Regions from separate parts of the Peribacillus sp. TH27 genome, predicted to be linked through region 3. Evidence: riboswitches for the same ligand, from Rfam matches in the RefSeq annotation. Region 3 holds a riboswitch; each other region holds the start of a gene.
What was found. Region 3 has a riboswitch for cyclic di-AMP ahead of JFU24_RS20425 (TrkH family potassium uptake protein). Riboswitches for the same ligand answer to the same signal wherever they lie in the genome.
Positions count from the first base shown of each region.

Region 1: another riboswitch for cyclic di-AMP. It lies ahead of JFU24_RS15055 (cation:dicarboxylate symporter family transporter); the one in region 3 lies ahead of JFU24_RS20425 (TrkH family potassium uptake protein).
Region 2: another riboswitch for cyclic di-AMP. It lies ahead of JFU24_RS11250 (APC family permease); the one in region 3 lies ahead of JFU24_RS20425 (TrkH family potassium uptake protein).

Region 1 is NZ_JAEKEV010000002.1:2,849,276-2,860,524, forward strand. It holds gene JFU24_RS15035 (UDP-N-acetylmuramoyl-tripeptide--D-alanyl-D-alanine ligase) at 1-796, opposite strand, end outside; gene JFU24_RS15040 (D-alanine--D-alanine ligase) at 957-2,039, opposite strand; gene JFU24_RS15045 (hypothetical protein) at 2,564-3,346, opposite strand; gene JFU24_RS15050 (class I SAM-dependent methyltransferase) at 3,591-4,334, shown strand; gene JFU24_RS15055 (cation:dicarboxylate symporter family transporter) at 4,397-5,659, opposite strand; cyclic di-AMP (ydaO/yuaA leader) riboswitch at 5,832-5,979, opposite strand; gene JFU24_RS15060 (efflux RND transporter periplasmic adaptor subunit) at 6,190-7,449, opposite strand; gene JFU24_RS15065 (hypothetical protein) at 7,464-8,126, opposite strand; gene JFU24_RS15070 (TetR/AcrR family transcriptional regulator) at 8,788-9,666, opposite strand; gene JFU24_RS15075 (efflux RND transporter permease subunit) at 9,858-11,249, shown strand, end outside.
Region 2 is NZ_JAEKEV010000002.1:2,035,076-2,046,324, forward strand. It holds gene sfnG (dimethylsulfone monooxygenase SfnG) at 1-158, shown strand, start outside; gene JFU24_RS11235 (NADPH-dependent FMN reductase) at 305-850, shown strand; gene JFU24_RS11240 (SDR family oxidoreductase) at 1,166-1,951, opposite strand; gene JFU24_RS11245 (RhaT/GlcU family sugar-proton symporter) at 1,967-2,821, opposite strand; gene JFU24_RS11250 (APC family permease) at 3,411-5,237, opposite strand; cyclic di-AMP (ydaO/yuaA leader) riboswitch at 5,389-5,532, opposite strand; gene JFU24_RS11255 (hypothetical protein) at 5,689-5,829, shown strand; gene JFU24_RS11260 (cytochrome P450) at 6,252-7,646, shown strand; gene JFU24_RS11265 (hypothetical protein) at 7,740-7,913, shown strand; partial or broken gene JFU24_RS31310 (YjcZ family sporulation protein) at 8,048-8,161, opposite strand; gene JFU24_RS11275 (amino acid permease) at 9,238-10,581, shown strand; gene JFU24_RS11280 (FadR/GntR family transcriptional regulator) at 11,050-11,249, shown strand, end outside.
Region 3 is NZ_JAEKEV010000002.1:3,940,043-3,951,291, reverse strand. It holds gene JFU24_RS20445 (MFS transporter) at 1-880, opposite strand, end outside; gene JFU24_RS20440 (iron-containing alcohol dehydrogenase) at 1,389-2,564, opposite strand; gene JFU24_RS20435 (flavin monoamine oxidase family protein) at 2,947-4,410, shown strand; gene JFU24_RS20430 (hypothetical protein) at 5,313-5,531, opposite strand; cyclic di-AMP (ydaO/yuaA leader) riboswitch at 5,833-5,975, shown strand; gene JFU24_RS20425 (TrkH family potassium uptake protein) at 6,319-7,665, shown strand; gene JFU24_RS20420 (potassium channel family protein) at 7,689-8,345, shown strand; gene JFU24_RS20415 (DUF2283 domain-containing protein) at 8,428-8,835, opposite strand; gene JFU24_RS20410 (STAS domain-containing protein) at 8,974-9,756, opposite strand; partial or broken gene JFU24_RS20405 (class I SAM-dependent methyltransferase) at 10,192-10,897, opposite strand; gene JFU24_RS20400 (class I SAM-dependent methyltransferase) at 11,029-11,249, opposite strand, start outside.

The DNA.
Region 1 (11,249 bases), 1.1 Mb from region 3:
TGTTGTCTGTCCCTTGCGTAATCGTCTTTGGAAATAAATCATTTTGTTCAGTACGTCCAAAAGATACTACCCTTAATTCAGGAAATTCGGTTTTAATCCGGTTACAGAGCAAAGGTTCATCACCATGGTAAATCAGTGTTCCGTCTTCTGCCAATCCTTCAACAATTTCTAGCTTTGCATTGGCAATCTCTTCACGTGAACCTAAATCCAATAAGTGTGATTCACCGATGTTGGTAATAACAGCTACATCAGGTCTTGCCATTTTGGATAAAAACTCGATTTCACCACGGCTACTCATCCCCATTTCCAAAACAGCCACTTCCGTATCCTCATCCATAGAAAGCACCGTCAGCGGCAGACCAAGATGATTATTGAAGTTACCATTGGTTTTATGAACTTTATAGGTGGTAGCTAGCAGGGCAGCCGTCATATCTTTTGTAGTTGTTTTACCATTGCTTCCCGTTATCCCAATGACTTTAATATTCAATTGCTGACGATAAGAGCGCGCTAATTGCTGGAGTGCTATTTCGGTATCTTCGACAATGATAATCGGTAAATCTTGGGGAGGATTCGGAATATCTCGTTGCCAAAAAGAAGCCGCCGCTCCTTGCGCTAATGCCTGCTTGACATATTGATGGCCATCAACCTGCTCACCCTTTAACGGAATGAACAAACATCCTTCCTTAACTGTTCTTGAATCAATAGTTACTCCATGAATTCCTTTGGACTGAAATGGAATAATATCATTCAATCCACCTACCATTTCATATACTTGTTTTAACGTTCTCTTTATCATTTCGTTCCTCCTACATTCATCGAACCGTTAACCGCTCTCTCTTTTTCCATTAAACAAACTAAGCAGAAACCGGTATGATACCCCGACTCCTGCTGAATTGAATCCATTACATAAATCACCTTTGATGGATTATTATAATTACTAATAAATTCTCTGACGTTTAAACTGTATATTTGATTTTCTGTTTTTCTTCATGACGTTCCAAGGCAAGCTTCACAAGTGTTTCAATTAACGCTGGATAGTCAATGCCTGTGTGCTTCCACAATAACGGGAACATACTGAATGGAGTAAATCCTGGCATTGTATTAACTTCATTAATATAGATTTTTCCTTCTTTCGTTAAAAAGAAATCAGCTCGAACCAGTCCAGAACAGTCTAATGACTTGAAGGCCGTTATAGCCATTTCAGATAAAGCTGCATATTCACTTTCCTTTATCTCCGCTGGAATGACCATCGCTGAATTACCGTCAACATATTTTGCTGAATAATCATAGAAGGCAAAGTCTTTCTTAGGAATAATTTCTCCTGCTACTGAACAAGAGGGGTCATCATTACCAAGAATACCAAACTCAACTTCACGAGCAATGACTCCTTCTTCGATGATTATCTTCCGGTCAAATTGAAATGCTTCTGCAACTGCTTTTTCTAATTCGTCTGCATCATTACATTTGCTGATACCGACACTTGAACCTAAATTAGCCGGTTTAACGAAGCATGGGTACCCTAACTCTTCTGCCACCTTATTAATGGAGCTTTCAGTATTTTTCTCCCACTCAGAGCGGATAAACCAAGTGTATTTCACTTGCGGAAGACCAGCCTGAGCAAAAATATTTTTCATGATTACCTTATCCATTCCAGCAGATGAAGCTAGAACTCCATTCCCTACATAAGGAAGATTCAATAGCTCAAGCATCCCTTGTACGGTTCCATCTTCCCCATTCGGTCCGTGAAGTAGTGGGAAAATGACATCATATCCCGTAGATCCACTATTTTCATCCGTTGAATGAGCTTGTAGAGCAAGAGGAGAGATCGATCTTTCAGTTGTAAAAGTTAGAGCCTCCACACTCTCAGCAGGTCCTGTTAACTTCGGTCCATTTATCCAAGAACCATCTTTTGTTATGTAAATCGGATATATATCAAACTTTGCTAAATCGAGAGCTTTAATGACCGCTAAAGCCGTCTGCATTGAAACATCATGCTCCGCAGATTTCCCACCATAAAGCAAACCAAGTTTAGTTTTCATGAGTTATTACCCTCCAATATTCTATTAACCTTGTTCATTGTATCATTTTACACTAAAACGGATAAAGTGAAACTTCTATCGTTGGTGGTTTTCCAATGATGGTTAGTTAAACCAATCGGGCATTTACAGGCTGTTGACCCGAAATTCCCCCTTTTTTATTACCTTTACAGCCTGTTGATGCGGGGAAAAGTGAAACTTCTATCATTGGTGGTTTTCCAATGATTACCTTAGTATAATCACAGGCTAAATTCGCCACGTCCTGTGGCAACTCCTGTGTTAGCACATCTTGTGCGTCGGAACCAATCGGGCATTTACAGGCTGTTGACCCAAATTTTTTCCTTTTTTATTACCTTTACAGCCTGTTGATGCGTGGAAAAGTGAAACTTCTATCATTGGTGGTTTTCCAATGATAAAATAGACCATTAATTACTTTATGCATGGGATAGTAAGTTTTACACCTAAAAACCTCATATATATCAAGGGTAAAAATTCCTTCTATGTAACCCCAGGCAACTTTCGAGGTATTATGAGAATGAGTTGCTTTTTATAACACTCTCCCATACTTTTTCCTTTCGATGAAAGGTGATAAAGACATCCGGTTCTTTTATTTTTCTATCAGAAAAGTCGTCATACATCTCATCCATGTTTAAATAATCCCCCACAACCCATGCCGGAACCTCAATCTTAGTCCTTGAGTACTTAACATGCCTGAATGAAAAAACGAGACCCTCTGCCAGAATAGGGGCCAAGGCAGTAATGATATCTACAGGAATAGCCGTTAATTCTTTTTTCTTTCTGATCCTCAACCAATTTCTTTCCACTTTTAATGGCTCCAGCTTCAATGGAATTAGACTCCCTAACATATTATAATATGTCGAAAGAGAACGAAAATAAATTTTATTAAACCAGCCGTCATCCTGAGCAAGATACACGAACTGATTATTCAGTTTACGAAAAAAAGGAGGCTCCAAATGATTTTTCGTATGCCCTAAATATAAAAGTTCCGATATTTCCCTCCCCTCTAATTCATCTAATCCGTCTGCCTCTTCAAAATCGATCCAACAGAAATCCCCATACCCTTGAACATTCTCTTTAAGGAGTTTAGAAATATCTTCAGATGATACGCTTTCAAGCAGAACATTCAAATTATATTCCCCACCATCGAATTGATGTTTCAATAATAAGATGGAATTCAAGGTATATGGCAGTGAGAAGGCAAACTCTTGAAAAGTAAGACCGTTAAAAAGGACAAACCGTTCGGAAGCCTGCATATGCATATATAAAATATCATTACTTTCATTTTTCATAACCTTATCCCCTCCGACCCTTTCAATCATTAGTGTTATTTTATCAAACTTTTTGGATTTCACGAAGGTTATATAATTAAGAATGTAAATCCACACCTGCATTTTATGACATTATAGTGAAAGATATATGCCTTTATTTCTTACCATGTAAAAAGTTCAGCCATTAATTTAAATAAGATAGATCCAAGCTCGACAAAAATAAATATCCATATTATAGTAAAAATAAAGGTTTGGAGGAATGACGATGGATAAAATTGAAAAAGGTTTTATCATTAATTCTTTTCATGAAGCCACTCCCCTTTATGCCGATGCAACGAAAAAGATAGGCCTGTGGCAATCTGAAAAGTATGCATTCGAGAAATATTTTTCCCAAGATGACAAAATCCTTGATATCGGTTGTGGTACAGGAAGAACCACCTTTTCCTTATATAAACAAGGTTTCCACAAAATAACCGGGTTCGACTTAACTCCTGCCATGCTACAAGAAGCCCGGAAAATATCACGCGAAGAAAACCTAGATATACCTTTTATCCTTGGCGACGCCACAGACCTTCCTTTCAATAACTCATCATTCGATAAAGCAATCTTCACCTTTAATGGTTTAATGCAAATCCCTCAACGAAAAAACCGCATTCTAGCTTTAAAAGAAATTAACCGTGTTTTAGTATCTGATGGAATTTTCATTTTTACCACCCATGACCGTGACAAAAATGAAAATTACCTGAATTTTTGGGAGCAGGAAGAAATGATTTGGTGTGAAGGTAAACAGGATGACCGGCTATATGAGTTTGGTGATATTTTCACTTCTGGAAAGACCCTACAAAAAGATACCTTTCTTCATATACCTAATCAGCGGGAGGTCTTTGACTGTCTCAATGAAGCAGGTTTTACTTTCCTAGAAAGTTTTTACCGAAGTGAATTATTCCATGAAAGCGATGATGTCATCACTTTCTCATCAGATTGCCGCTTCTGGATTGTTCAAAAATAAGAATTAGTTTTTCAAAATTCACAAAAAAAACCAGAGTGACATATCACTCTGGTTTTTTTATATTAAGAAACTTGTTCTAGTTTTTCATTATTGGCAGGAGGGTTGAATTGACCTTCCCATTTTGAGATAACGATTGCTGCAAGTGAATTACCAATAACGTTTACTACTGTACGGCCCATATCAAGAATACGGTCAATACCAGCAATAAATGCTAAACCTTCAATTGGAATACCAACTGTTCCTAATGTCGCTAAAAGAACTACGAAAGATACACCAGGTACACCTGCAATCCCCTTAGATGTGATCATTAACACTAACATTAGTGTAATTTGTTCATAAGCGCTTAAATCAATCCCATACATTTGAGCGATGAAGATAGCTGCTAACGCTTGATATAATGTAGAACCATCAAGGTTAAAAGAGTATCCTGTCGGAATAACAAACGTAGCAATATGCTTCGGACATCCCGCTTTCTCCATTTTTTCCATGATTCTCGGAAGAACTGCCTCTGAACTTGCTGTCGAGAACGCAAGAATTAATTCCTCTTTTAGAAGCTTAATCAACGTAAAGATATTGAACCCTACAAATTTTGCAATAAGACCCAGAACGACAATTACAAAGAAAATCATTGTTCCGTATACAGAAAGCGCTAACTTACCTAATGGAATTAAAGATTCCAAACCGAACTTGGAGATGGTCACACCGATTAGTGCAAATACCCCGATAGGAGCAAATTTCATGACCATATTAGTTAAGTAGAACATTCCTTCTGCTGCACCTTGGAAGAAACGGAATACAGGTTTACCTTTTTCACCGATAGCCGCAATACTAAGTCCAAACAAAACAGAGAAGAAAATGATTGCTAGCATATCGCCTTCTACCATAGCTTTAATTGGATTGGATGGCACAATGTGAACAATTGTATCCACAAAAGATTCATGCTGCTTAGTTTCTGCTGTATCAACATAGGTAGAAATATCAGTTTGTTCTAGATTGTTCATATTTACACCAGCACCAGGCTGGATAATATTCGCGGAAACTAGACCAACAGCAATCGCTATCATTGTTACCACCACAAAGTATGAAAGTGATTTAGCTCCTAGTTTACCTACTGCTTTTAAATCACCTACACCCGCAACTGCAACGATAAGACTTGACACAATGATTGGTACTACAATCATTTTAATCATTCGTAGGAAAATGTCTCCGAATGGTTGTAAAAAGTTTTGGGCTGTCGCATTACCATAAAAAATGGCACCAACAATAATCCCTAGAATTAAACCAATAAAAATTTGGCTAGCTAAACTTAATTTAAATTTCTTCATTTACTTTCCTCACCTTCCATAAAGTCTTTAAAGCAAAAACATTTTGTCTCGGTAAGGGAAACAAGATACTAATAGAAAGAAAGTAATTTTTCTTTTATTGAAAAACTCTATCTTTACGCCGAAAAAAAAGACACTTCATGTGTCGATTTCCTATAGGCGTGAATATTCACACATGTTCCCTTAAAGACGCTGACGAGGTTAGCTGTCGGGTTAGGAATTGGAAACACAAAAGCCCTTTCATTTCTGAATTCACCCCTAGCGAAAAAAATCCGCAAAAATGGGTCCCCCGTTCTTGTAATAAGATTAAGCGAATACTTAATAATAAAATATTATACTAAAAATGTTATTCTGTAAATATTTTTTCTTGTCCCTTTAAGAAAAAACCTTTGCAAATGTCTGAATATTCTGTATTAGTGACTATTTTACCTATAATAACACATTCTCTATTTTGCTTAATTTTGTTATATGGATATATAAATAACAATAAAACTGATTGATATATCCCCTCTCTCGAATAATGAAAAAATGGATTATTTTTCTAACATACCCAGTAATATATACCTCACCTTTTCCCGAGTGGTGAATTTTTTATAACTAGCAGATTTCACCTTCTCAAACTGAATTGGAGTAACAAAATAAGAATGATTTTTCACAATCCTATTCGGTTCTATTAGAATAACATCACCTACCGCCGGTCCCTTTATGAGTTCTTGCTTTCCTTCTGCTTTAAGCCCTTTTGTAATATAGTGTTTATCCACATAGCCTTTTTTAGTCAATTTGTAGACATGCGGCTTTTTTTTATGATGTACTGCCTCTACAGGGATAGAGGGTACACCCGCTTTCTCATTGGTTATTACAGTAAGATTGACTTTTGACCCTACCAACAAAGGTTTAGTTTCTTCATCTCCTGGCTCAATCAATGCCTGAAATGGAAATCTGTTATCTTTTTTTAGTGATGGCTCCTCTTCTGGATAAGAATGTATACGACCTATTGTTCCGTTCAACGCCTTTTTTAAATCAGGGGAACTTGCCTTTATAGTCATGCCCACTTCAGCTTTTTTCATCTCCTCTTCAGAGAAATCCCCTTCAATTGCCACATTTGTTGAAACAATGGATATAATGGGATTATTCAGGTTTTTATTGATATTTTTTACAACACCATCAGCCTCACTCGCCGTCTCAACCGCGACTTTTTGCTCCTCAATTGAACTTAATTGAGCATCCAGCATAACAACCTTTTCTTCCAAGCGGTTTTTTTCAAGTTCCAGCTTGTACATTTCTTGCTCAATATTACTTTCAATCAAGTCTGAAGAGGTAGTTGTTATATCAATATTTAAGCTCTTTTCTATCGAATTATCGATTACTGCTTTATTAGAATTACTTGTCAAACTTCCTTGATAAGCTTTCAACTTATCAATGTAATCATTAATCCCCACCATTTCACCCTCAGCGGCAGTTTTTTCCGCTTCTAGATTTCCTTTGAGAGCATCAAGTTCGGGTGTAGTATATTCAAACAACGAAGATCCAGCCGTTACCTCATCTCCCTCTTTTACAAGGAATTTCTGAAAATCATTTTTCTTGGTATCGAAATAGATATCATACTCTTCTACAGGTTTAACTACCCCTTTTGTTTGAATAGTATCCGTAATTGTATCTTTTTTTACCTTTGTCCAGTTTTCGACAAAAACAGTTCGTTCTACTTTGCTTTCTTTCTTTTCAATAAGGTAAAAGTTAACGGTTATTAACGCAGCCGATGCCACTGATACGGCTGCAATTTTCCATTTTTTCATTGTTTTCACCCACCTTATACAAATACGCCCACTTGGATGTACGCTAAAAAGGCTTTAACAAGCCACGTGGCCAGATAGAATAGAACAATCATTAAAAGCACCAAATAATTATTCCGTTCTGAAAATTCCTTTAAATAGAAATATTGCAGAGCAATAATCAGAAATTGAAAAATGGTAATTTCACTGAAAAAGTGAATAAAGTAATCACTTCTGAGAAAGTACTGACTGATAACTCCCAATGAAAAAGGATTTGCATCGTTTCCGATATCCATTAATACTAATATAGGGATTAGAAACACCTTTTCTAATAATTGCAAACCAAGAATAATCATTTGAACGATTACTAATTTTATGTATGGGATATCTATAACAATCCAAAAGAATAGAGATGATAAAAATAAGTATATGGTAGGGTAAAATAGACCTGCTATTATATTGCCGCCTACTATCAACAACTTTCCCATTTCAAATTCACTAGAATCCATCTTCATAATTTCTTTGGAAAACGATTCCGATCCAACGCCAAAATATCCTTCCACAGCAAAAACTATGAAACTAAGAAAATATAATAATAGTAATTTCCATCCAAGTCGTGTGACTGCTTCTGCATTTTGCAGCTGATAACGACTCCTATGAGGCTCTAAAATGCCCTTTAACAATCTGACCTGGTACACCATATGTGTTCCTCCTGCAATAAATGAAATATCACTCTATATTTTATCTTATTTTGGAAACAATTGCAGAAATAAGGAATGAATAAAACAAAAAAAACACATTAATATTAAATAATACTTTGTCTCCCTAATTTGAAGTTAATATAGAAAGATGATGCATAAAGACGTTGATTCGCATTGGCGATTTGCTATAATTCCCTCCATACTTATCTACCTCAAGCGGCACTTTTGTTTCAATACAGATGCCCCGCCTTCACATTCTTCAACCCTGACTGAGTTAGGATTTTCAGATTAGGAAAGCTTGAATTTGAGTCGATGGCACGCCAAAAAAACCAGCGCCTAGACTGACCATGGGGAAATGCATTAAACTGCGCCTATAAAACTCTTCTGGACCAAAACCATCATAGTCTTCCCTACATCAATCGACGAAACTTGCCATTTAATTAAGCTTCTAGACTTCTTTCAAACTTATCATTTCCATAATAATTAACTTTCCTTTTTCCTTTTCTGACCTCAACCTCATATAAAAAGTTACCTTCTTCCTACTCTTTCCTAATCATCAATTTTGAAATTTAATCATAATCATGTGAAGAAATTTATATAGGAGTTATTTAGAAAAAGGTTTAAATAAAAGAAGAGGCAGTATGCCTCTTCAGAAAAATCTTTAATTTTTTGTCAAATAATCCTTCATTAAAATGATAAGCTTAGAACACATGGTATTTCGTTTTTCGTTTTTTTCTAAAAATAATAAAAGTCCTTCTAATATTATGCCATTTGGTCTAACTTTAGAGAACTCCTCTTGAATTGCTTTTAACGCTTCAACATTTTTACTTGTCTCTAACCCCTCTTCTTTATGCTTTCCTACTTCCAATACCTGGCGAATGATTGAACTAATTTCCTCTTTAGGGCTCACTTTTTGTATGGAACATTCAATTAAAGGGAATTCTTTCAATAAAGGATCGTCCGTTTTATGTAGACCTTTTATAATGGAATCCATCCGATTTAAAATGAAGATAGGCAGCCTCTCCACTTCAAATGAATGTCTGTTTCTGAATAAAATTCCGATATAACCTTTGAAAAGTGCGTCTAACATAATAGTACAATCTGGCAAGAAGTTTGTCGGTATTTCTGGATACAATTCTACTATTTTACGTTTGAACCAAACTAAGCCCTCTTCATGGATATAGTGTAAAAACCTATCTAGCTCTTTACTGATATGAACCATTTGTTCCTGCATCATCATTCGAATCAAGTTGGTATTTCCTGTCACGTGCTCTATTTGTACAATGATTTGCATCAAAAATTTCTCTTTACTGGATAAAGAATCATCTAACTCGATATCAAGCAACGAGTCCGTTAATGCACCATAATAATATTTGAAAATTGAAACAAGCAACTCTTCCTTCGATTTAAAATAATTATAAAAGGATCCCTTGGCTATCCCACACTTTTCAGTAATTTCCTGAACGGAAGTAGCATGATAACCTTTCTCTGCGAAAATCTCTACGGACTTATCTATAATTATTTTATGCTTTTCATTCATCAAATTCATCCTATCTCTTAAATATTGTCCTCTATATGACCAGCGAGTCATTTCTTCCACATTGTATCTCAAAACCCTTGAAATCACAACGTTACACCAACTGAATATTATTTATTGCATTCATAATCCATATACTATATATTTGAGTTTATGACCGACTAGTCACAATATAAAGTATGGAGGGTAAAAGTTTGAATTCAATCATTAAATTTTCTTTGAAAAACAAACTGGCAATCTGGTTGCTGACAATTATCATCGTTGCAGCAGGTCTATATTCCGGTTTAAACATGAAGCAAGAGACCATTCCAAACATCTCTACTCCTTTAATAAGCATTTCCACGGTATACCCTGGTGCTGCACCTGAAGAAGTAGCCAATAAACTTACAGATCAAATTGAACAAAAAGTCACAAACTTATCAGGAGTTGAATTAGTTAGTTCTTCTTCTATGGCTAATGTTTCTTCAATCCAATTACAATATGACTATGATACGGATATGGACGATGCTGTAAAAGAAGTGAAAGAAGCATTAGAGAAATTAGAACTACCTGAGGGGGTTGATAGCCCCAGCGTATCTAAACTAGAGCTAAACGCTTTTCCTGTTGTAGCACTCAGTATAACAGATAAAGATTCGGATTTACCTGCCCTAACAAAAAATGTCGAAGAGGTGTTAGTCCCTAAACTTGAAGGAATTGACGGAGTGACTTCCGTAACAATTTCAGGACAACAGGTAAATGAGGGTAGCCTTGCATTCAATCAAGAAAAGATGACTCAATACGGGCTAGATGAAGAGACCGTAAAAAAAGTCATCCAAGCTGCTAATGTAACAATGCCACTTGGTCTATATAACTTTGATGATAAAGAAAAAACAATTGTTGTTGATGGAAACATCTCCACTTTAAAAGACTTAAAAAACATAAAAATACCTTTAACAGGCGGTTCTAACACAAAGGCACCAACTCAAACAGCACCGGGAACCAATCAAGTATCACCTGAACAAGTACCTGATGCAACAGTTCCTCAACTACAAAGTGTCAAATTATCAGACATTGCTGATGTGAAAATCACCGGTAAGGCTGAGACAATATCAAGAACAAACGGTAGTGAATCAATCGGGATTCAAGTAACCAGATCGCCGGATGCCGATACAGTTGCAATCGTAGACGAAGTGCAAGACCAAGTTTCGAATTTTAAAGATGAATTTAAAGGCGTAAGCGTACATACTACGCTTGATCAAGCCAAACCGATTAAAGATTCTGTCGAAACCATGATTAGCAAGGCCATTTTCGGCTGTCTGTTTGCCGTCATAGTGATCATGCTTTTCCTAAGAAACTTTAAAACGACCCTAATATCCGTCATCTCGATTCCATTATCTTTGTTGGCAGCCCTTTTGGTGCTCAAACAATTGGACATCTCATTAAATGTTATGACATTGGGAGCCATGACAGTTGCTATTGGCCGAGTCGTCGATGACTCAATTGTCGTAATTGAAAATATTTATCGAAGAATGGCATTAAAAGGCGAGCAATTAAAAGGCGGCGAATTAATACGTTCCGCTACTAAGGAAATGTTCATCCCTATCCTT
Region 2 (11,249 bases), 1.9 Mb from region 3:
TCGGAGTGGATATCATCCTAACAGGATTCCTGCACTACGAAGAAGATTTACAAGTCTTCGGGGAGAAGATAATTCCTCTCGTAAGGCAAAAGGAAGCAAAGGTAAAAGAAGATACTGCTACTATATCGCTAATAGCAAAGAATGCAACACTGATTTAAAGTGATCACAATACTCCGAAGTAGTACAAGTATTTGAGTTTTCATAAGCATCCTTTTTCCCTTTCAATAAAATAACAATTATAATATCAAAGTGGAACAAATTAACACGAATGGAAAATACAAATAAATACTCGGAGGTAATGAAGATGAAAGTTGTTGCAATTGTAGGGAGTATTCGTAAAGAATCTTATAACCTAAAGCTTGCTAAATTTATTCAAACTCAATATCAAGAACGGTTTGAACTTGAAATCTTAAACGTTCGGGATTTGCCTTTTTATGACCAAGATATCGAAAACGACCCTCCTGTAGTGGTAAAAGAATTTAAAAGCAAAGTGGCCAATGCAGATGCAGTCTTGTGGGTAACTCCTGAATACAATGGAACGATTCCAGGCGTATTAGGCAATGTTATCGATTGGTTATCACGTGTAGATAAAGTCATGATTGGTAAACCATCATGGATCATGGGTGCGTCCATGGGACATTTAGGAACGGTTAAAGCCCAATTACATTTGCGTGAAATTCTATTTGCTCTAGGTATCTCCTCTCCTTTGCTTCCTGGAAATGAAGTTTATGTTGGAGCAGTTCATGAAAAAATCGATAAAGAAGGTACTCTTACTCATGAACCGACTGTTCAGTTTTTAGATACGGTCGTTGATAACTTCATTACCTGGTTTAATCATCATAATCGTTAATTTAGTAAAAATCCCAGTAGGAATGATCCTACTGGGATTTTTTGTGCATCAAACCTATTCATTAAGCTACCTACGCCTAGTATAAGTTGTGAGACAGATTCACTCTTTTTTAGCTGAACTTGCATCTTCCCTTTTTAAAAAGTCTTAAAAAGATTGAAGAACGAGCCAACCCGGTAAAAGGCCGCTCTTTCAGTTTTATTTCATAAGAACTATGTTGAGAAAAGCCCTTATTATGTATAGAAAAGGGCTCGCCTATTATACCAGAAGTAAATTTTCAACCATTAATATTAAGATGAGTTTGTTCAAGAGATGCCTTCATCCTCTTCCCGCTTGAAATGAAGGGTATTTCGTCATGCCTCCATCAGCAAATAGGGTGATGCCCGTAACATAACTAGACTCTGAAGATGCCAGCCATACGGCAACCGCAGCGATTTCTTCAGGCTTTCCAATGTACCCCATCGGAATCATACTTTCAAGATCCTTTTTCTTTTCAGGATCTTCAAGCTTGTCGGCATTTATTGGTGTGGCTATTGCACCAGGACCAATGCTATTTACACGAATACCTTTTGGCGCATATTCTAACGCCAAAGTTTCCGTAAGCAACTTCACACCACCCTTGCTTGCCGCGTAGTGAACAAATAAAGGCCAAGGAATTTTCTCATGTACACTGGACATGTTTATCACATTTCCTTTAATGTTGTTTTCTACAAAATACTTGATGGCTTCACGGCAACCTAAAAAATTACCGGTTAAATTGGTATCAATTACCCGGTTCCAGTCGCTTAAGGGCATCTCATGAGAAGGTACTGGATTTTCTATTCCTGCATTATTAATGAAAATGTCTAGTTTTCCAAATTCCTTTATGGCTGATTGCACAAGATTAATTACATCTTCTTCAACGGTGACATCACCTTTTACTGCAATAGCCTCCCCATCTGTTTTTTTGATTTCTTCTAACACACTATCTGCTTCCTCTAATTTAGTACGGTAATTAACCACGACCTTTGCCTTTTCCTGAGCAAAGCGAATTGCCATTGCTTTTCCTAAACCAGTAGATGAACCAGTTATCACAACGACCTTGCCTTCTAAATCTGTATACATTCTATCATCCTCCAATTAGCTTTTTGCGAGGCCGAGCATAACCCCAGCTATAATAATCAAGATAATTCCAATAACGATTCCAATTAATTGGCGCTTTGTTTTCTTCTCACGTAAAATGATGATCCCGCCGAGAGTTGAGATGACTATGCCCATTTGAGATAGGGAAAAACTCGTAGCGACTCCCACACGAGGCTGTGATATAAATAAAAACATGTTTCCTGCTGCCCATATTAATCCAGGAATGATATTGCGAATTGCATACTTATTAAACGGCTTATGTTTAAACGTTAATAATAAGCCACCTACCACCATCCCGATTGCTTGAGGAAACAATGCTGACCAGCCATTAACATCAAAGAGACGTGCAACAACCACATAAACTAAATAACCAAATGTTGAGATGAGTAGAATAACGATTCCCTTTTTCAAGTTTCCCGATTTACTCTCTTTTGATTCTTTATCTTCCAGTGAGGTCAACACGATTCCAATGATAATAAATACTAAAGCCAGTACGCCTAAAATAACTGCTTTCAGTGTAGACCATTCGTGAAAAACTATGACTCCAAATAAAGTAGTAGAAATCAGCTGTAATCCCGTTGAAATCGGCATTGTTTTAGAAACACCCATTAAATCAATGCTTTTGAGCTGATTAGCTTGTCCAACAGCCCAAAAAAGTCCTGAAACAAACCCCACACCAAAAACTAGAGGTGACAACTTGATATCCGCGAAAAAATAAACCCCAATAGAAAAAATCAAAGCCCCAATCGTTGTACCGAGCGTTTGACTATAGGGACCACCACCAAGTTTCACATTAAATAAAACGATACTTCCCCAGAATAGTGCCGGTAAGAGAGCTAATAATATATCCATCTTCAACCCCCACATATGTATGTTCAAAACATTAAATCAGGAAATTTTATTTTGTCTTTTTTTAATATGTTCTCATTAAGGAAATTGAGCCATGGTAATTTTATCAATGAAAACTTCTTAGATTTTGATCATCTAATAACCAATTAATCTAATGAATGATAATGATAAATTCAAAAGGATAGACAAATTCAGCTTCAGAAATATTGTCCAACATAAAAAGGATTGCCAGCGGTAACCCTCTTTTCTCAATATAGAGCGTAAATTGAAGAAAGAGCAAACCCAGTTAAGGTTTGCTCTAAGACTGACTGTAGGCAAAAGTGTTTATTTCTAATTGTTAAAACAAAGTTCATTGGAGCGGAAGGTGCAAGACTCCTGCGGGAAAAGCGTGTCCAAGGGAGACCCCACAGGCGCAAAGGCGCCGAGGAGGCTCCCTGACCGCCCGCGGAAAGCTTAGTGCCCTACGTTCCAATCAACGTTCGAATTTTTACAACCCCTCAAAAAAACTGTAGACAAACCCTGTTAAGGTTTGCTCTTTCGGTAGAGAATACAGCAAAGTAAGGCTGTCTGTGAAATCACTTGTTATATATTTTTATTTCTTCAAATGATAAGGTACTGTCGTAATAACTACATTTCTTCTATAAAGTAAGTAGGCACGGATCAGTAAACTAGATTGGTTATGAAGAATATTGTGCCAGCCTTTCTTCGGAATAAATTGTGGAATGATTACAGTAACCTTATAGTTAGATTCCCTCGCTTTATGTTCAACTGTATCTACAAATTTAGTTAATGGCTGAATGATACTTCTGTAATAAGAGTTCAGTGTGACGAGTCTAACATCTGGTTGCCACTTCTTCCATTTTTCTTCGAATTTTTTTTCATCTTCTCTTTCAAAAGCAACATAAACGGCAATAACCTGATGTGCTGAAAGAGATTTAGCATAATTTAAGGAGTTCTCAACCACATGCGTTATACCAGCCACAGGTACAATAATAATATTCCCTTCTATTGGTAATATAGGCTCACAAGTTGTAATCCTAAGTTGGTCACCAACTGCTTCATAATGCTTTCTAATTCGATGAAAAATAACAATGATGATAGGTAAAAAAATCAAAACAGGCCAAACCTGAGTAAATTTGGTTAAAAAGAATATCATCGTGACGATAAAGCTAATAATGGCACCAATTGAATTAATGGTTAATTTCATCATCCATCCTTTTGGCTTTTCGCGAATCCATTTAACAATCATCCCGGACTGAGACAACGTAAATGGAATAAATACCCCTACCGCATAAAGTGGAATAAGATTTTCTGTATGTCCTCCAAATGCGATTATTAAGATGATTGATGCAAGTCCTAGTATGATAATTCCATTGGAATATCCTAATCGGTCTCCTCTAATTGTAAACGCCCTTGGTATGAATTTATCCTTTGCAAGATTTACCGCAAGCAAAGGGAAAGCAGAATAGCCAGTGTTGGCAGCAAGAATTAATATTAATGCTGTCGTTCCTTGGATAAAGAAATACATAAAGTTGCGTCCAAATATCTCTTCAGCAATTTGTGAAACAACAGTTACCTCTGCGCTAGGAACAATGCTTAAATAATAGGCTAAGAATACAATACCCGTAAATAACACAGCAAGTAAGGAACCCATTGCTATTAATGTTTTTGCAGCATTATTAGGCGCTGGATTTTTAAAGTTTGGAATCGCATTGGAAATCGCTTCAACTCCTGTTAATGCAGAGCTACCTGATGCAAAAGCTCTTAGAAGTATAAATAAACTGATCCCTGCTACTGGTGTTCCGATTGATGCATGTAAGTCAGGGGAAACTTCACCAGTCAAAATTTTGTATACACCTACACCAATCAGAATGAATAACGCTAAAACGAAAAGATACACTGGATAGGCTAATACGGAAGCCGACTCTGTTACCCCTCTTAGGTTAAGGATGGTAAGAAGAATTACAAAAATTATAGCAATAACGACATTATATGAATGTAGGCTGGGAAAAGCAGATGTGATGGCATCTGTACCCGCAGAAACACTTACAGCCACAGTTAGGATATAGTCGACTAACAAAGATCCTCCAGCTATCAGCCCAGGATTTACACCCAAATTGTTTTTTGAAACCACGTATGCTCCCCCGCCATGAGGATAAGCAAAGATAATTTGTCTATAGGACAAGATTAAAGCCATTAACAGAATCAATACACCAATGGCGATAGGAATGGAATACCAAAATGCTGCGGCACCCACTGTAATTAAAACAATTAAAATTTGTTCCGGGCCATATGCAACGGAAGACAAAGCATCAGAAGATAATATGGCCAAAGCTTTTGTTTTGTTAAGCTTTTGGTCACCTAATGCAGTAGATTTTAGAGGCCGGCCTATTAAGAACCTCTTTATAGAAGATAACACTAGAAATCACCGCCATTTTTCAAATTAAGTTTATTTTGCCCAGTTATATGAAAAAAACTTTACGAAAAAAACAAGAATAAAATAGAAAAATGCCCACAAGTCATAGTTAAATAGACCTGCAGACATCATTTTTTTGTCTCACAAGCTCCACCTTCCTTCTCATATAACGCTTACGAGGTTAGCTGTCGGATTCGGACCTTTGAGTAGCCCTACCTAGAAAGGATTCACCCCTTGGATTGTAAAACAATCCTAATAACGGTTCCCCCGTACCATAAGGTTTCAGCGATTTAGAAATATGAAACTGTTGATATCATACTCCCGTGATTCGGAAAAGTAAATGAAAAATTTGCAAACAAAAAGAATAATTTTTTCTTAGAGAGGTTATGTTGTTAACGAATACTTCATTAGTGATTAAGACGCATGGTACCAAGAAAGGATAGAAGAGAATTACATGCCAAAAAAAAATGATAACCCAATAATATCTGATGAATTTTTAGATCAAGTGGTTAAAGAAATTAACGAACAATATGGTGGTCCTACAATGGAAAAAAATGATCCGCACCAAAATAGAGATAGGGAAGAACGAAGCTGAATACATCTCTTATTTATTAACAAAAGGAAATTTCTTTCTGAATATCCCAAAAAAAAACTCTGGATTCCTCTCACCCAGAGTTTTTTCACACTAGACACCTTTAATTCCTCACCTGTTTATTACCAGTAAATTAGGAACTACCATTTGTACTTCTCTCCTCTTTGTGGTTTCTTATCAGCTCAAAATACGCTCTCACGATTTGTAATTTTTCTATACTCAACTTATAGAGAAAACTTTATTTTTAGTTGAGTACGAATGGAAATCTAGTAATCTCCCCTCACCCTTTAGGACTCGTATATTCATTATGATTAACTAATTAAAAATTATGTGCTCTTTCTTTTAACAACTTGTCCAAACCAATATAGCTTATTCTCATAGAATGATTACAAGAAATTATTATTACCGAAAGGAGAGAAAGAACATTGAGTGAAACTGATGAAGTTTTATATGATACTCCAATGGTCCCAAATGGAAAACTAATTTCTGGCCATACAAAGGAGTTTCAAAAAGATGTACTTGGCTTTCTTACCCGTTTATCAAAAGAATATGGAGACGTTGCAAAATTTCGTTTTGGACCTTTCCAAAATGTTTACCTCATTTCAAATCCGGATTTAATAAAGCAGATACTTGTAACGAAACAAAAATCCTTCGTCAAATCAAAGGACAGCAATGCTATAAAACCACTCGTTGGTGATGGACTTCTTACTAGCGAAAAAGACGTTCACATGCGCCAGAGAAGGCTTATTCAACCCTCTTTCAAAAAGTCCCATATTAGCAATTATGCCCAGGATATGATTGATATAACAATGGACTATATTTCAACTTGGGAAAATGAGAAAGAACGGATTATTACGAAAGATATGATGAATATCGCCCTTGGGATAATAAGCAGGACCATGTTCAGCATGGATTTCAAAGATGGGTATGATGTGGTCGGAGAACCGATGGAAGCAGCCTTGAAAATTTCCGTCAAAAGGATGAGAACACTTCTTCAATTACCCTTATGGGTTCCAACTAAAAGCAACCGTGAATATAAAAATGCGATACAAAGACTTGATAAAGTGATTTATAGCATTATCGAAAAACGTAGGGAAGATGCAGAAAGACATGAAGATATGCTTGGAATTTTAATGGAGGCTCGAGATGATGAGGACGGCTTAGGTATGTCAAACCAGCAAGTACGCGATGAACTAATGACCATCTTCATTGCCGGTCACGAAACGACGGCAAATACGCTTTCCTGGGCCATATACTTTCTTTCACAGAATCCAGAAGTGGAAACTAAACTTTTCAATGAAATAGATAGAGTAATAGGCAACCGTACTCCTACGCCTGACGATTTCATGAAATTAACATACACACAAAATATTATCAGGGAATCACTTCGCATATACCCGCCAGTCTATATCATTTCACGGGAAGTGGAGGAGAATGTGAAAATAGGGGGGTATCATTTTAAAAAAGGCGATATGTTTTTGCTAAGTCCATATGTGGTGCAGCACAAGCCGGAGTATTTTGATAATCCAGATTCTTTTATTCCTGAGAGATTTGAAAACAACTATTTGAAAACTTTACCTACGTATGCTTACTTTCCGTTTAGCGGGGGACCAAGAGTTTGTATTGGTAATTATTTTTCATTGATGGAAGCTGTGCTTGTCCTAGCGTGTATTGCTCAACGATATAGAATTAGGCTAGCACCGGACCATCATGAAGTAAAACCAATTACAACACTTACACTCAGACCAAAGCGTGGATTGCGCATGATAGTAGAAGAAAGAAATGAAGAAGGGTTCCACCCTGGAGCTTCTGAAATTTAAATGAATATAAAATGGATTACATGAACAAAACTTTCGTTTTTAAGAGCCGGACCTATTTTGGTGGACATCTGAATTACAAAAGGAGGGATGAAAATGTATATGCTTCATTCACACAAGATGGGTACCATCCACACTGAAATGCACTATCTAGGGATGGCTTCACAGGTATTTGCCGGTTATTTAGAATTTCTACAGGATAGTGAACAGGTGCAGGACACCGATTACCTACATCCACTTTCTTTCTCCACGTTATGTGAGAGTGAATAGAATAGCCTCACAGTTCTTTTTAATAATTATAGAAGAAACCGACCCTATTAAGGTCGGCTTTTTTTATTTTTTTAGCAGTAGCCGCCATATCCTTGAACCGGGGCATATCCACCGTCGTATCCACCACCGTATCCACCACCACAAAAGCTAGCTCCAACAATTATTAACAATATAAACAAAACAACTATAAAGGCGAAACCTCCACCAAATCCAAATCCGCCGTCACAACTTGACTCACAACCTGACATATAGAAACATCTCCTTATTTGTTTTTATAGAAGAACTTAAATGGGTTAGTTCATCTTATGCACTAGTCAGGAAAATGACAGCAATAATACAATTTAACTTTTTTTGGTCTTATAATTGGTTATTTCATGATCTTCACTGAATATTGAATAGGATGAAAATTATTTTGTATCAGCTTTATATATATTTTAAAGTCTCACTTATATAGTGTATATTTTCAGATGATTAACCGCACTTTAAGAAAAGATTGAAGGTGATAGCATGGCCAAAATGCTTCCAGTTTTATTAATTTTTTTAGGTACGTATTTACTTATTATGGTCATTGACAACTTACAGGGTTTGAATATGTTCCAATCTCTCTATAACATTAAACAATATTTTACAGTCGCTCGTGGAGAAGATTACTTTCTCCTCTTTTCATTCATTTTTTTCTTTCTATTTTTGAGTATCTTCACAGCCAAAAAAAAAACCAACAGCCTCCCTCTTCATGAAACTGTTGGTTTTATTTTTTGCTTTATATATGCTGTAATCAATAATAGAATGGGGACTCCTATAAACAAAGGTGGATGCAGCAAGTAGGGAACAATTTTGAGTCCTTCATCTATATGAGCCTGATAGCTAGGGGCAATCAAAGGAGATAAGAAGAATTCCATTATCGAAATTATAAAGAGCAATGAACCCGAATTCCTCATATTTGGATTTGGGTTCTTTGTTTACAAAGATGAACTTATATGAACGGGAATCTAGATATAAGTATTTTCAGTAGTTCCTCACAACATTTATTTCCTAAAAAATAACCTCCTTAAAAGTGAGTATTCTAATACAAAAATAAATTAACTTTAACAAATGACATTTTAATAAGAATAAGTATCAAAATATGTTTAAATAATATCCACAATTCATTCTCTCGTGTTAAAGATATAATTTTTCTGTTCCCCTACATAAATTGACATTATTCTGAATTATGATATATTAATATAGTTACTTTAGTACACAAAAGCGTTTAATCACAGAAGAGTCCTTTGATTTTTATTAAAATAATATTTTATTAAAATAACGGAAGAAAGGCATGAATAACATGGAAAAGACTCATCATGATTTACAAAGGGGCTTATTGCCAAGACATGTCCAGTTTATTGCGTTAGCAGGAATGATAGGAACAGGGATCTTTAAGGGGAGCTCAGATACATTAAATATGGCTGGTCCAAGTGTTGTGATAGCCTATTTAATAGGGGGCCTATTGTTATTTATTGTAATGGCAGCTTTAGGAGAAATGGCAACCGTTTTTCCCAATTTGAACGTACAACATCTTATAAATAAAGCTTTTGGGTTTCAATTATCCTTTATTGTAGGATGGCTCTATTGGTTTAACTGGATTATCGTGATCATTGTAGAAATAGTGGCAGCCGGAAGCTTTTTACAATACTGGTTTCCTTCTGTACCATTATGGCTACTAAGTATACTATGTGCGTCAGTAGTAATAGGAATAAATTTGTTTCAAGTAAAATACTATGGAGAACTCGAGTTTTGGTTTGCAGGTATTAAAATAATAACTTTAATTGCTTTTATTATTTTAGGAGCTTTGATTCTGATAGGAATTTTCCCTAGTTCCGCTTCATTTTCTAATTATACGGAACATGGTGGCTTTTTCCCCCAAGGAATTGGAGGCATGTTAAGTGCACTTTTAGTTGTAATGTTTTCATATGGGGGTGCTGAATTAATTGGTGTGGCTGTCACAGAAACCAAAGACAGTCAGCGAGTTATACCAAAAATCATTAAAGGAACAGTATGGCGGGTAATCCTTTTTTACGTCTTGCCAATTCTTATTATTTGCGGAGTAATACCTTGGAACCAAGTAAGTACTGAAGAGAGTCCTTTCGTTCAGGTTTTCAGCTTAACAGGACTTCCAGGAGCTGCTGATATTATGAATTTCGTTCTTTTAACTGCTGTCTTATCAGCTGCAAATTCAGGTATATACGCTACATCAAGAACATTGTTTACTCTTTCTCAGAACAGAGAAGCCCCTAAGGTATTTATAAAAACAACCAAAAAAGGTATCCCACTTAATGGAATATTTTTAACTACATTATGTATATTATTTGGTGTGTTTTTATCCTATTTGACTCCCGATCTGATATTAAGCTATCTAATGGCTATCCCTGGCTTTACAGTTTTATTATTATGGATCAGTATATGTTCTGCCCAATTGAAGCTCCGTAAACAATACACTGACGAACCAGGTTTCCGGGTAAAATGGTACCCATATACAACTATATTTGCGATCATAGCTTTAAGCTTTATTTTTATTGCTTTTATCTTTAATAAACAAAATATAATTGGTACCACTGTATGTCTTGTAACTGTAGCAGTATTTATCCTGCTCTCTTTTTTAGTCAAACAAAAAAAATCAGCTAAGAAATAGACATACTTCTTTTGAATTACAATTAAGTCTGGGAATTTAATTCCCAGACTTTTTTATAATTCCTTATTTGTTTTAACATAAAGTACCTTATAAGAAATGAAGCCCTGAAATTTTTGATTTCAGGGCTTTTTTCTCCAATATTAAAGACTTTCTGTACAATTGAGAAAGTTCTTTTGCAATAATCCAGACTGTATTATTCGAGCCTTTTCATTTACCGGCATACGAAATTCAGCCCAGTAATGGGGGACAAGAGAAAAAACACCCCATGTCTCGTATAAGTTATGAACATTAAATAGGAAATGTTTTTTCTTATAGGAAATTGTGTCCATTATACAGCCAAGGTGGAAAATTGGATGGGGAAGGAAGTTTTGAATACCCGTACTTTAACATTATTCTTGTTTATATTTCAACATACATATGTTAAAATAACCAATGAACCAATCATCCTACAAATTTGAGGTGTATATATTGACCATATCTAAAACAAATCGTTTATCACTTGTAGAACAAGTTGTTTCCCAAATTGAATCGTTAATCGAATCTGGCGAATGGAAGATTGGAAATCAGATTCCTCCTGAAATGGATTTGATAAAACAGTTCGATGTGAGTAGAAATACATTAAGAGAAGCTGTACGATCACTTGTTTATGCAGGTCTTTTAGTAACAAA
Region 3 (11,249 bases):
AGCCTAAGCCAATTAGAAAGGATATTTGTATTTTACTCACAATCATTGTATTTACTAGAGCCCCTGCAATTATACCTGCCCCGGCTATACTTACAAGGAATCCGTAATCTGTGTCAGTTAAAAAAAGCACGGCTTTTGCAAAGGCTGCCTCTTGTGAATCTATAGCTGTTGCCATTACCATCATGCAGCTAAATAAAAAGTATATAAACATAATATAAGAGTATTGTCGACTGAAATTAAGGACAATCGCCCAATCCTGTTTTATTATTTTCCAAGAAAGGTAACTATCGGATTGCTCAAGGGAACGATCCTTTTCAAGATTAGGCATAAATAAAGTTATGATTCCTGATAAAAATAATGCTACTGCGTTAATATAGATGGCTAAAATGGGTGTACCGATTAAAAAAAGGATGCCCGCTATCGCTGGACCAATTAAGAAAGCCCCAGAATCTATTAAGCTTCTAAGTGAGTTAAATCGTTTTCTCTGTTCAATGGGTATTAATTTTGTTATATAAGACCTTGATGTTGTTCCAAACATAGCCCCTGCCATATTAATCACAAAGACAACCGAATATATTACCCAAATAGAAGAAGTCAATGGCAGCAAAGCTATGAATACCGCTCGAAATAGGTCAAGTGCCACCATTAGATTCCGCTGATTTATTCGGTCAATAACGCTGCCAGCCCATACATTCGTGAATAACGCAGCTATCGGTTTAACAATATAAAGTCCAGCTACGGCAAGCGCTGAGTTAGTCAAATCCAATACGATTAAATTAAGTGCAATAAAATAAACCCAAGCACCAAAGTTTGAAATTCCTATTCCAAGTAATAATATCGAAGGGTATTTCCAAGATAATAATAGATTTTTGAATTTCATCTTTTCTCCTTATAGTTGTATTGAATTTTATTAAAAAATAGAAAAATCTCGTCTCCAAGACATACATCTTGAGGACGAGATTAAAAGTCGTAGTTCCACATCTGTTTATTTATATGTCACCATATTAACCTTATTAGGTACGGCATTTAATAAAAAACGCGAATACCTTAGCTCTATAACGGAAGCTCCCGTCATACTTTCCCCCAAAACATAAGGTTCTAAAGTGAGGGTCAAAGGCTTGCTTCAATAAAAAACTCTTACTCCTTTTTAGCTAACAGAGCTCTCTAAAGAGTTAATCTTATCTTCATTGCACCCTAGTCTGATTTAACTAAATATTAACATTTTTAGACTAATATTGTAAATAAAATGCTGAAATCCTCCCAAATACTTTTCGGAATATTCTCTTTACACCATTAAGTGATTAAAGAAAGAATTCATACTTATCTCAGCAAGTATGCTTGGCACTAACTAAGTTATGAGGTATTTTAGAATTGAAGTCTCCACATATTCACCCCTGTACTTTATCTTCAGTAGCAAACTTATAATGATAACAAGTATGATATAACTCTTCTAATTCTTGTTTAGTTGGGACCCTTGGGTTATTAGCAGGGCTCCCGCTATCTATGGCGTCTCTTGCCATTTTACTGACTGAGAGATTAAATTTCTCCTCTTCTATTCCCCATCCTTCGAGATTAGGAATGTTCAGCTTTTGGCAAAGTGCCTTAACAGATTCTACCGCAACCAAAGCTGCCCTTTCTATAGAAAGGTTTTTATATTCAGTTTTAAAAATTCTCCCCAAATCCGCTAACCGTTCCATACAGGCTTCCTTGCTGAATTCTAATACCGCTGGCAATAGCATGGCATTCGAGTATCCATGAGGTACATGGAACAAAGCTCCAATTGGTCTCGACATTCCATGAACTAAACAAACGGATGAATTCGAGAATGCTATCCCTGCTTGAAGGGCTCCTAATGACATCTTTTCACGGGCATCTATGTTATCCCCATCATCGTAAGCGTTTTCAATATTCTCCACAATCAATCTCATCGCGGACAGAGCCATTGTGTCTGTCATTGGGTGAGACCGTTTTGATAAATAGGCCTCAACCGCATGACTTAATGCATCCACACCCGTCGCAGCCGTTATATGTGGTGGAGAAGAAACTGTCAGCAACGGATCAACAATGGCGACTAAAGGCATAAAATTCGGCTGTTTAATCATCATCTTCACATCATCATCGGTGTTGGTAATAACAGTAGCATCCGTCGCTTCTGAACCAGTTCCAGCAGTTGTTGGAATAGCAATGTGCGGTATTGCCGCTTTGTCTGCTATTTTTCTTCCGCCCATATATTCTCCAATATATCCACCATTCGTGGCCAGGACAGCAATTGCTTTCCCAGTATCAATACAGCTTCCTCCACCAAGGGAAATGATTAGATCACATGACTCCTTTTCAAAAAGTTCTAATGATTCTTCCACATATTGGTCTGTTGGTTCTGAATCAACTCCAAGATAAACTGCACTTGCTACTCCGTTGTCATGAAGATACTGACAACATTGATTGACACAACCGAGTCGGCTCATTACCTTATCACTTATAATGAGTGCTTTCTTCCCACATAATGCCGCTTCCGCTCCCACTTTCTCAAAAGATTTCCTCCCATATATAATAGTCTGTGGCATTCTGAAAAATTCAAATCCCTTCACTTGATAATCCCCCTTTTGTTTTCATACAAATAAATAAAGCAAAAACCAATACCGCACATCCTTATTGAAAAGCACTGAAGAGAGTTCCAGTATTATTGTAGAAAACGTACAGAGTCTTGCATCCGAAATGCTTGACCCTGGAAGATATCGTTCTCCATTACCTTAAAGTAAAAGAAAATGAAAAGGCAGCTGACATAACAAATTTAGTAAATTACCAATGTACTAATTGATTCTGTTTCTTGTTTTATATTTAAGATAATACCAAGTTTTTTATCTATCATCTGATTAACTCTTGAATACATATGCATCTCTGCTAGTGAATACAATGTAATAAATCTTTTTCACTAGGGGCGAAGAGATGTCTAATAATCAGTTAACGACTCAACAAATGATTAGCATTATTAAAAATGGTCTTAAAAAGTCGCAAGTTCCCAAGAATATTACTATTGTGGGCGCAGGACTAGCAGGACTGGTTGCATCTTCTCTTTTGAAGAATGCAGGGCACAGCGTCACCATCCTTGAAGCAAATAACAGGGTGGGCGGACGCGCCTATACAATACACTCTCCCTTTAGCAATGGGCTTTATTTAAACCTAGGTCCAATGCGTATTCCTGAAGGTCATTTTTTGACATTAGAGTATATTAAAAAATTCGGACTAACCGTAAACCAGTTTATTAACCGAACTCCAATGGATATTCTTTATCTCAATGGTATCAAAACACGTCTTAACATTTTTGAACGGTCTCCTGGTATTCTCAACTTTCCCGTTGCCCCGAATGAAAAAGATAAAAGCGCAGAGATGCTGATGAATTTAGCTACACAGCCCATTCTCGATTTTATTAAACAAGATCCAAAGAGAAATTGGAATCTCGTAGAAAAAGAATTTAAAAACTACTCACTAGGAACTTTCTTAAACACTTACCATTATCAATATGGAACGACTTTTTCAGATGGCGCGGTCGATATGATCGGTTTACTCCTTGACTACGAAGCATATATGGGGATGTCATTTGTTGAAGTTTTGCGAGAAGCGGCGTCCTTTGGAGCAAATCGTTACTATGAGATAACCGGTGGTATGGATCTGCTTCCAAGGGCATTTCTTCCACAATTAAAAGATGTCATTATGTTCTATCAAAGGATGACGAAAATTGTCCAACATAACAACCGTGTAACCATCCATTCCACCCACCCGCACACCCTAGAGGATTCCACCATAACTGGTGATCTTGCCATCATAACTATTCCCTTTTCAGTGTTACAATTTGTGAAAGTTGAACCATACCATTCTTTTTCCTATTATAAACGGAGAGCAATTCGTGAACTGAACTATATGAGCGCAACAAAAATCGGAATCCAGTTTAAAAGCAGGTTTTGGGAAAGGCACCATCAATATGGTGGTAAATCCATAACTGACCTTCCGATTCGATTCACTTATTACCCAAGTCAGGGGATTGGTACAAAAGGTCCTGCTGTGGTTTTGGCAAGCTATACATGGGCGGATGAGGCTTTAATATGGAACGGTCTATCAAACGAAGAGCGCATTCAATATGCTTTAAAGAACTTAGCTGAAATTTATGGAGACCAAGTCTATTCTGAGTTTGTATCAGGAACTTCCTTTAGTTGGGTCGATAATGAGTATTCTTCTGGAGGTTTCGCTGCTTTTGAACCGGGTCAGGAAACCGAGTTGTATCCCTATATCCCTATACCTGAAGGAAGAGTGCACTTTGCCGGTGAACATACTACTCTTACTCACGCTTGGATGCAAGGGGCGATTGAATCTGGAATACGGGTTGCATACGAAGTGAATGACTTGCCAAAATAAAACAGAAAAAAAGGTAAATCAGATGTTTACATAGGGACTTCACATGTTTCCTAAAAAATTTCATAGAGTCCTAAGTTTATTACCATTTAGGTCATTGGATAAAGATGTATTTAAGACTATTATTGGAGTAAACGAGCAAAAAGTCAATAACTTCCAAGCGACAAACTATCTAAAAAATGTATATTAAGTAAAAGTATTGTCGCCCTAGTGATTACCACATGTCTTAGAGAATAATCCAGGGCGAGGTTTCCCCCGCCTCGACTGGATCTGATTTCCAATTTTCTTACGACTCATTGTTCGCTAATGCATAATTTGCCAATGACACACTACCTTTAACTTCTTGTTTATTAGCAGAGTAATCGAAAATGCTTTTATCTTTGTAAATTCTTTCCCCGTTAGTCACTAGTGGATAATGTTTCCCACGTTGCATATTTACATAAGCCAATGAATCTATAAATCCTTTTTATTACTTCTCTTCTTTAAAATTTGTAAATGGCTTGTGAGAATATACACTACCATATGACATATACTCTAACTTCCTCATAATATCGAAAACTGATGAGGAAAAAGTTATGCCTTATATCTTATGGATCAAGGTAATCTTCCATGATTTTTTACTCATTTCCTTTAGAGCCATTTTCGATATCACATTCTCTATTACATCCAAATCTTTTAAGCTTTTTTGAATATTTCCATCGCAATATTTAATATACACAAAAAAACTCATTCAATATAAATGAGTTTGAAAATATAACGTAATATGGATGTTAAGCTTCAGATTGCCTGATTAACGCAGGAATTTAAATAGTTGAAATACTGAAAAAGGACATAATGAGTGAATTATTATTCAATATGCTTGACCCTCTACTAACTTTTAATGTTCAATTATTTTCATGATCCAGTTAATAAGGACCTATGAATTCAGATGATATTACCTTTGAAAAAAAATTTATCAATGGATTCTTTTTCTTATCTGTTATCCTTAACTCATTCATTATTATTTGATCCTCATGATCGGCTATCCATTTCCTTAGTGCATCTTTATCCTGGCATTGAGTTAAATACGTCTGTCCACCTTTACCTGTAGCGTTAACAACATATCTATTAAACGTCTTCTCCATACTTGCCCGCCTTTTTTATATAATGTATTAAAATTTCAAAATACGAATTCAATAAACTTTGAGATTTTCTGTATCTAATTCCAAAAGGAAATACCATATATTTATTTATTAGAAACATAAAATTACTGGATGTTATTTTTCAAATTTATCGAACCTATCATAATGTCCCAACTAATTTTTGTCAATAAGTTTTTAATATGTAAAAAAAACGTAAATTTTCTGTTTTGTTCTAGCAAATTTTTTTTACAATTTAGGGGTTTACAACTAGTAAATGATGGGAGTAGAATACGTTTATCAATTTAATGCATTTCGGCCTAAACTCAAGTAAATTGAGTACGGAGGAACCAATCATTTGGGGTTAATTCTGCCTTGCAGAAAGGATGAGATCAGCTCTTTCGCCATCCTACCCGTCAGCTAACTTCGTCGGCTAAAGCGAAGGAGGTCATAAGACCGCCTATTTCAGGGGCTTTTTTGTTTGCTTTTCTGTAACAAAATAGCAGCCAGATGTTATGTAGGTCTTTTTATTATGCTTTAAAAAAGGATTTTCCAAAGAGCATTACCTAAGCTTGATTAAGGATAATGAATACCTTTTTTCACAAATAAAAGGGCTTGTGCAGAATGGACGCATGTATAGCAAAAGGAACTTGGTCTATTGATTGTTTATCTAGATGGATGACGAATGGAATGCAGTACGAGCGAAATACTAACCCTATCACTCGATAATGGTTAGTTATCTGTGGATATATTACGTTTGTTAGTAGGTTGCTAATTCATTAACAGGGTAAGGATGATCAATTTGATAAAAGCAAAAGATTTGTTAGATCCACCAAAAATTCTTGTACTTGGCTTTGCCTTCCTGATACTTGTTGGAGCCTATTTATTAACCCTGCCGATTTCCACTGAAAATGGGAATGGTCTTTCTTTTCTAAATGCTTTATTTACCTCAACCTCTGCTACATGTGTAACAGGGCTTGTCGTAGTAGATACGGGAACCACTTTTACAACATTTGGAGAGTTGGTCATTTTATCACTCATTCAAATAGGCGGCTTGGGGTTTATGTCATTTGCGACGCTTTTCTTTTTCTTATTAGGCAAAAGAATTTCTTTAAAAGGCCGGTTAGTCTTGCAGGAGTCTTTAAATAATTTATCTATGGCAGGTGTAGTTAAGTTAGTAAAAAGGATTTTAATTTACACTGCCATTATTGAAATTTCAGGTGCCGTTATACTATCGATTCGCTTTTCTTTTGACATGCCAATAGGCAGAGCAATCTATTACGGCCTTTTTCATTCGATTTCCAATTTCAATAATGCGGGCTTTGACTTAATGGGAGGGTTTAGGAGCTTGACTACTTATGCATCAGATCCTTTCGTAACCCTTACAGTCGCTTCCCTGATCACATTAGGCGGTATAGGATTTATCGTGATGAATGAAATTTACGAATACCGTGATACCCATCGTTTGTCTGTACATACGAAGGTTGTACTGATGGCTAGCTTAATCCTTACAATTGGCGGGGCCATCTTAATCTTTATATTTGAATTTGGAAATGCCAAAACATTGCAGCCTTTATCTTTCATGGGGAAAACGTTGGCTTCTTTGTTTCAATCCGTTACTCCGAGAACAGCAGGTTCTAATACATTGAATATCCCTGATTTAACACAACCCACATTGCTGCTGATCATTTTCTTGATGTTTGTTGGGGCTTCACCGGGATCGACTGGCGGTGGGATTAAAACCACCACATTAGCGACGCTGATTGGAACGGTTTGGTCACAGATTAAAGGAAAAGAAGATGTGGTATTGTTTCGGTACCGCATTGTGAATGAAACGATATTTAAAGCATTATCCGTTACCTCCATCGGGGTATTTATCGTTTCAACCATCACCATTCTGCTGACTATTACAGAAACCGGAAGTGATTTCTTGACGGTTTTATTTGAAGCCACTTCAGCATTTGCTACCGTGGGTCTCTCAATGGGATTAACCCCTGAATTATCCCCCATTGGTCGGATGCTCATTATTTTCACAATGTTTGCGGGCCGGGTTGGACCTTTGACTTTTGCTTTTGCTATCGCAATGAGACGTAAACCAGATCCATTCCGCCGTCCAAAAGGCAAAATCATGATTGGTTAATCATTAATGAGGGAGTGTTAAAGATGGGAAAACGACAATATGCCGTTATCGGTTTAGGAAGATTCGGAACGAGTGTAGCTCATAGATTATATACAGCCGGACAAGAAGTCTTGGGTATTGATGTAAGCGAGGAAAGAGTCGAGAATGCAGAATTAAGTGTAACTCATGCAGTTATGGCTGATACTACCGAAGAAGAGGCACTAAAATCCATTGGAATCCGTAATTTTGATTGTGTCATCGTAGCCATCGGAAATGATATGCAGTCAAGCATTTTAACTACATTGCTTTTAAAGGAACTAGGAGTGAAAAAGGTAATAGCAAAAGCTCTAAATAAACATCACGGTCAAGTGCTCGCTAAAGTTGGTGCTGACTGGGTTATCTACCCTGAAAGAGATATGGGTGAACGGGTCGCTAATCAACTCCTATCACCCAACATGCTGAACTATATAGAACTCTCAAAAGAATACAATATCGAGGAAATCATTATACCCATAAGCATGACAGGAAAAAGTCTCAGAGAGCTTGATTTACGTGCGAAATATAATATCAGTGTTATTGCCATCGTGAGTAATGGAGAAATTATCATAGCTCCATCACCTGATCAGAATATCCTTGAAAAAGATATGCTTTTAGTGGTTGGTAATAAAGAAGATCTAGCCGTGTTTGCAAATATTGAATAACCTAGGTCCCTAACCAAGGAGCAGGCTACCCTTTCATTGGTTCCGGCTTTCGCTGTACGAGATGACCTAAAAAAGATTGGGCTTATCCGCCAATTAAGAATGTCTCATCGTATGAATCTGTGTCATAAATATCAATCCCTATAAAATCTAAACAGTCAGCATCCGAAAAGTGAAACACTATTTTCGCAGTATCTGGATGAGTAACTGATTGTTTTACTGATTTATCATGCAATCTGAAAGAGTAAAAAATCTCATTATCAGCAGTAGTTGCCTTTTTGAATATATGTACTGTATCAACAAGATGTTTAATTTTTATCGCAGTAGCTCCCGCTAATTCAATTCCGATGATCGGAACGTCGTTACAAAAATCTAACATTATGTCATTATTTTGTGGGAGCTCTTCAGTATATGAAATTTTGTATTTGTATGGTTCAACCAAGTAAATATAGCCCATTTCTGCTTCATTATCATATGTTACTTGTTTATCCAATGGTCCACCGTCCTCAATCTATTTTTCTCTTCTACTTGAAAACCAAATCTCTTTAATACTTCCTTACCATTTAAGTAAGAATTCCCCCAGTTAAACCATTTTTAGCTTTATGGCCTTGTGTCCCAGCCCGTAGATAGTTTATTCATTTGTATTAATCGCTTGGGCCAAAGTGGATTTTATCGTTACTTTATCAAAAGGCAGTTGAAGTTGCACAGCAGTAATAGCTATGTCTGGACGAAGTCCCGAAAGAGTTGTATCAACCCCAATTAGATGTAAGGATTCAATCAATTTTGACAGTTGTTGAGCAGATACACTGTCGATTGCATGAACACCTGATAAGTCTATAAAAAGCCTAGTAACATTTTTTTCTGCACATATTTGTAACGTGTTTTCAAGCAAGAACATCCCTCTCATTGTGTCAATATCGCCAATAAGGGGAAGTAACGCGGTGTTATCGTTTAGTGATATGACAGGAGAGCCTAATTCATTAATCGTATCCTGTTGAGCTTTCATTATTTCATTAGAATATCTATTGTTAGCTTCAGTAAACCTCTCTAGAACTTCACTGAACACTTTGATAACAATTCGATACCATGAATTTATTTCCTTTTGCGAGTATTGACCTTCATTTAATGATACAAATTGCTCAATAAAATCTAGATATTGCTCCTGCGTTCGAAAAAATTCTCTTAATATAAAATAGATGGGTGTTTCTAAATGCTGCCCATCCTGTGCGATTTCTTCAATCCACTCATCAAAATGCCTAAAGAATTCTGATTCCTCTTCTATAAACACCTGAAAAAAATGTAAGTGAAAATCGTTATTTTGTAGCTTTAGTTTTTTAATTACTTCGGGATTAGCTGAGCTATAAACGCCTATCACATCATTTTTATTTAATGTTTCGTACCATTCCTCTGTCAATTGTGCTTGCTTTGTCTAATAGAAATGAATGTAATTTTTGGTTTCTATGCATAAATTTCTCCACCTATTTAATTTTTTATAAAAATAGCAGTCTAGTACTCGCTTCTATTTACCTCGTATACTTCAATAGAAGTAGGTCCTCACTATATTCCCAACAATATCCACAACCTCATTGTTATTATAGTTTAACATTTATGTTTTTTACCGACAATTTTTTCGCAATCCAATATATTCAAGGTATCTTAAGGAACCTCTATCAAAATTGAATTTTTCACAAAGAAAAAAGGATCTACACTCAGATCCTTAAAGTTCAATTTACTATTTTCATCATAAAGTTCATCCACACTATCTACAAAATCTCATCAGAGATCTTCATTATTATCTGAATGCCATCGCCCTATGCTTCCTCGAATTGCAGGGTCAAGTTCACAAAAATTACTTTTTCCTAAATAAAGCAGTCCATAAACCAGAGACCCCAAAGACTTCATTAGACCGCTTAAATTCCTTCATTTTACGTATTTCTATCTCTTCAAAATCCTTAAAAATCGTTCTTAGTTTTTCCTCAGTAAAACCTAACCCGCCTCTAAGACTTCCTAATCTATATACTTCCCAATCTGAAATATCTGCACCACCTAATATTCCTCCTTGAACAAAACAAGTAATCGCATAGAAACCCTTAGGCTTTAACGCCTTTTTCACCATTTCTATATAATTCATTCTTCTATGTGGAGCAATATGATGAAAGCAACCTGAATCATAGACGGTGTCATATTTTCCTTCTTCAATATCTAAGTCAAAAATGTTTTTTTGAATAAAATTTATGTTCACTTTCTTTTCTGTTGCCCACTCTTTTCCCCATTCAAGAGCTTCTTTTGAAACGTCAACAGCATCAACTGAGCAGCCCTTTTGAGCAAAATAAATGGCATTCCTTCCAGGACCACATCCAAGTTCAAGAACCTCCCCTGAACCAAGTAACTCTCTGTCAAAATAATTAACTAAATTCTCGTCTGGTAGGTTTTCAAAAAAAGGGAATCTCCTTTTCACGATCTTCATAAAAATCATTCCAGAATTTAGTTGGTTCACGCAATAACGAGTCCAGCATTTCTAATAAATCTTCATAGTTATAAATCGTTTCAGACAAAATATCCCCTCTTTCCAATTAAATCCTTCCAACTAATTGTACTGAATTTCAAAAAATTTATTCACCTGAAGTTCTTGCTTCATAAAGACCCTTAATCATTGTTTCCTACTCCTTAGAAAGGCACGTCATCTTCATTTGCAAATTATTATCTTTCTATACATTCCATTCATCATAATCGATTGATCTTCTACGATTTTTAGATTTTTATCATGTCTATGATACAAGTCTTCAAACCGCAAGCCAATATCTGTACCTAAAACCCTAATAAAAGGTCTAAGAAGCTTCTTTGGTAAAGATAGCTGTTTATTTTTAGAGATAAACTTATCGAATATAATTATTTTCCCATCTTGTT